2 regions of the Shewanella sp. Isolate8 genome follow, and region 2 is predicted to be linked to the other one. Evidence: predicted binding sites of a transcription regulator. Region 2 holds the regulator's gene; the other holds the start of a gene.

Region 1 (2,193 bases), 570 kb from region 2:
ATTGCCAGCACCTGCTGCTAATCCATATATCGCTAATGTAATCAAGTTTAGTCTATAAAGCTAGCGCTATCTAGACTAATGTCTAATCCTTATTGGGTATTGCTTGAACTTGCACCATATTGGGTTTTTATCAGACTACTTGGGCCATCTTGGTGCAGGGAAAGGATAAATAAATTGTCATATTCATCCTCTCCCAATTGAGGTATCTCTGGTCCTCTCAGTGCCTTGATGATCAGTGGTACAGTATTGGAATGCCCCGCAATGACCACATTGCCTTCCTGCGCCATGATGCTATCGACGATAGCCGCTATATGCTTGTCCATCTCCCTGCCTGCGTCGATAACGATCAGAGGAATCCCTTTCGCGGCGATAAGCGGCGCCAAAGTTTCCTGGGTGCGCTTAAATTGTGTCGATATGGCCAGGGTGAGTGGGGTATCGGTCAGGCTCTCTACCAAGGCTTGTGCCCTTAACTTGCCTGCGTCATTCAGGCTAGGGTCGCGACCTTGAGTGGTCTTTTCCCCATGACGTACCAGAATCACTGTCTTACTGACAATCGCCGCATTGGCCTGTGCTATAGGCAGGTAACCTAATAGGGCGAGAAGCCCAAAGCTGATGAGTCGGAACATAACCATCCCTATCTGTCTAAACGAGTTGGCTAGCATATCCTATTTCGCTGAGTATGCCGATGACAGATTAATTGGGCCTTAGGGCTAAAGTTGTTTATAAAATGGACGATAATTATAGCTGAGGGTTAATTTAATTTGGTGAGCGAGGCGATTATGGAGATTCAAAATCACGGCGGAGCCGTATCTGCGGCGGCGCATAACAAGACAGATTCGACGACTAACCATGGTCAGCAAGTCTCCGAAGTGGCTAAGAACAAGACGGCCCTGGCGGCCAGTAAACAGTTGATGAATACGGCGATCCTGGAAGCGCAACAAGATGTGAACTTGAGCGCAGGCAATGAGCCCATGCAGCTGCTCTATAAGGCGGCAATCGAGGCGATCAATGAGGAGCTGGCGCCCACTATGGGAGAGCACGCCATTGAGACGGCTGTGGCTCAAGGGGTCGATACCTCGCCTGAGGCGACGGCCGAGCGCATCGTTAGCTTTGCCACCCAGTTTTTTGCCATACACCAGGAGCAAAACAGTGGCATGTCGTTCGACGAACAGTTGAGCTCCTTCATGGACATTATCGGCGGGGCGATAGACCAAGGTTTCGATGAGGCCAAAGATATCCTCTCTGGGCTCAAGGTGCTTGAAGGTGACATTGAGGCCGGGGTCGACAAGACCTACGGGCTGGTACAGGAAGGGCTGCAGGCATTCAGAGACAGTTTCAATCAGGAGCCTGAGCAAGAATAGCGTCTCTTTCGATACCATTTGGCTAGGGCCTGTTGATCTTTGCTGTTTGTTTTTGCAGCATTTTGAAGGTGATTTATACAAGGCAGAGCCTGTGTCGTGTAGTCTTCTACACAAACTGGCGATAACACCGTAGAAATGGCCTACAAACGCTGCCCAACGGGTTCATCTAAACGCGCGCTGCACTTTATGAAAGGCTTCCTGCCTTTCACCGCAGGCGGTCAGCTACGCTGTTAGAAATCGTTCCAGACGATTTCTTTGTTGTTCGCCATTCACATAGAGTAACTATGCTTCATGGCTCTCGCCTCGCGCAAAACGCGTTTAGATTGAACGAAAATTAAACTTAAAAGATCAACAGGCCCTAGGATAAACCCCTTCATATAAGGGGTTTTTTGTTGTCTTGACTCGGATAGAAAATCTATGAATCATGGGAGTATCAGTGTCGATTGATGCCAGCAGAGGTGGCGATATGTGGGGAGAGGCAAAGGTTGTAGAGCGGATTGACTGGAGCGATCAGTTATTTACCTTGAAGCTGTCGGCGGATATCGGCGAGTTTATTGCTGGGCAATTTATCAAGTTGTCGCTGCATATCGACGATAAACGTGTCGCCCGGGCCTATTCTTTGGTCAATGCGCCCGATGCGCCGCTGCTTGAGGTGCTGGCGGTGAGTGTCGACGACGGGCTGCTTTCGCCTAAGCTCCAGGCCTTAGGGCCGGGGGATAGCGTCGATATCTCTACCAAGGCGGCGGGCTTCATGACGCTGGATGAGCTCCCTGAGCAGGGCAAACATCTGTGGTTTTTTGCCACGGGCACAGCAGTGGGCCCCTTTATCTCC
Region 2 (2,193 bases):
TGTCGCCGCAGTAAAAGGTTTCACCACATAGCCATTCACGCCGGCCTGGGCCGCTGCGATGATCTGTTCCCTTTTCGCTTCCGCAGTCACCATCAACACAGGAATGTGTTTCAGGTTGTCATCGGCACGGATAGCCTTTAATAGGTCGATCCCCTGCATCCCAGGCATATTCCAATCGGTCACGACAAAATCAAAATCGCCTTTTTGCAACATAGGCAAGGCTGTCGAACCGTCATCTGCTTCCTGAGTGTTATTAAAACCCAAGTCTCTCAACAAGTTCTTGATGATGCGTCTCATTGTTGAGAAATCGTCAACAACGAGAATCTTCATATTCTTGTCCAAGGTTTCCTCCGCGGAGCTGTTTTTATATTGCTCATGTAATCGTTATATTTTGGTCCAATGCTTGAGTTTCGCTTTGAGTCTGAGCATCGCCTGGCTGTGTATCTGGCTTACTCGGGATTCGCTGACATCAAGTACGGCACCGATCTCTTTTAAATTTAATGCTTCGTCATAATATAACGACAAAACTAATCCATCTCTTTCTGGCAGTAATTTAATCGCTTCCACGAGGGCCTCATGAAACTGTGTCTCTGCCAGAGATTCAAATGCGTCGTCCTGGTGATCATCTTCCTGTCTTACTACATCGACCGATACGCCAAGATCTTCAATTCCAACTACTTTCCCGACTGAAACATCATTAAGAATATGATGGTACTCATCGAGCGGCATATCAAGTCGATCCGCAATTTCATTGTCTTTTGCGTCACGTCCAAGTTCTTGTTCTAGCTCGTCAATCACCTGTGCTATGCGGCGTTGATTGCGGTGAACCGACCTGGGTACCCAGTCGCCACGGCGGATCTCGTCGAGCATAGAGCCACGAATGCGTATTCCGGCAAAGGTTTCAAACTTAGCCCCCTTGCTGCCGTCGAACTTGGCCGAGGCTTCGAGCAGGCCCATCATACCTGCTTGTAACAGATCATCCAATTGCACCGAGGCGGGCAGACGAGCAAGTAAATGGTGAGCAATCCTTTTAACCAACGGTGCATACTGTTCGACAATAGAAGCTTTGTTATCTAAACAAGTATACGCAGCGGCTTTACTCACTCGTACGATCCTCTTGATATTCTGGACGTTGTACCAAACGTTCCACAAAGAACTCTAGGTGGCCGCCCGGCTGTTGTGGCACTGGCCAGCTAATGATCTTATTAGCCAAACCATGATAAGCAATCGACGCCGGCGACTTAGGAAACGCCTCGACGATCAACTTTTGTTTACGAACTGACTTACGAAGGTTTTCATCGAATGGGATAGTCGCAACCAGCTCCAAGGCCACATCGAGAAAACGGTCGGTTACCTTGCTAAGTTTAGCAAACAACTCCATCCCTTCTCGCAAACTTCTGACCATGTTGGCCACAATCTTAAATCTGAATACGCCGTGCTCGCGGCTCAGAATCTTAATTAAAGCATAGGCATCGGTAATAGAGGTCGGCTCATCACAGACCACCACCAAGACATCTTGCGAGGCGCGAGAGAAACTGAGCACCATGTCCGAGATACCGGCAGCGGTATCCACGACCAAGATATCAAACTGGGTCTTCATCTCACTGAAGGCGCGGATTAGGCCGGCATGCTGCGCAGGTGTCAGCTCCACCATGGCCTGGGTACCGGAAGTGGCTGGAATAATGCCTATACCCTTTGGACCACGAACGATGATCTCGTCAAGGTCGGCCTCACCGGATAATACGTGGGACAGATTGCGCTCAGCCCTTAGGCCCAACATGACATCGACGTTGGCTAGACCCAAGTCGGCATCGAGCACAAGCACTCGCTTGCCCTTCTCGGCCAGGGAGACGGCGGTATTGATCGATACGCTGGTTTTACCTACGCCACCTTTACCACCGGTTACGGCAATTACTTTTACTTTTTCGTTATATGGTTGATTCATCATACGTAAACCGCTTGCTTGATCCCGACTCATTATATTACTCAAATGCGTAGGCCTGTTCATATGACCTTTCGTTATTCTGTATTGGTTGCACTTTCTTTTCGAGTACCGACAGGGCCTTGTTGGCTAAGGCTAAGGTGTCGGCCACTTGCATATCTTCTGGCACTCGCTGGCCATCGGTGACATAACTCAAGGGTAATCCACTTTGAATCAACACACTCAATGCCGGCGCCAAGGCCACCGATTCA

The links. The regulator FliA, encoded in region 2, starts transcription of late flagellar genes. The targets are predictions, from matches to a motif close to CTAAAGNTNNNNNNNNNNNNGCCGATA.
Region 1: L1D43_RS01740 (DUF5610 domain-containing protein) is a predicted target of FliA. The motif match lies at 711-737, and genes of this name have one in related genera.

What each region holds. Positions count from the first base shown of each region.
Region 1 covers NZ_JAKEVI010000001.1:409,720-411,912, forward strand. The annotation lists gene L1D43_RS01735 (phosphoglycerate mutase family protein) at 90-626, opposite strand; gene L1D43_RS01740 (DUF5610 domain-containing protein) at 780-1,361, shown strand; gene L1D43_RS01745 (ferredoxin--NADP reductase) at 1,828-2,193, shown strand, end outside.
Region 2 covers NZ_JAKEVI010000001.1:982,211-984,403, reverse strand. The annotation lists gene cheY (chemotaxis response regulator CheY) at 1-342, opposite strand, end outside; gene L1D43_RS04265 (RNA polymerase sigma factor FliA) at 385-1,104, opposite strand; gene L1D43_RS04260 (MinD/ParA family protein) at 1,097-1,978, opposite strand; gene flhF (flagellar biosynthesis protein FlhF) at 1,983-2,193, opposite strand, start outside.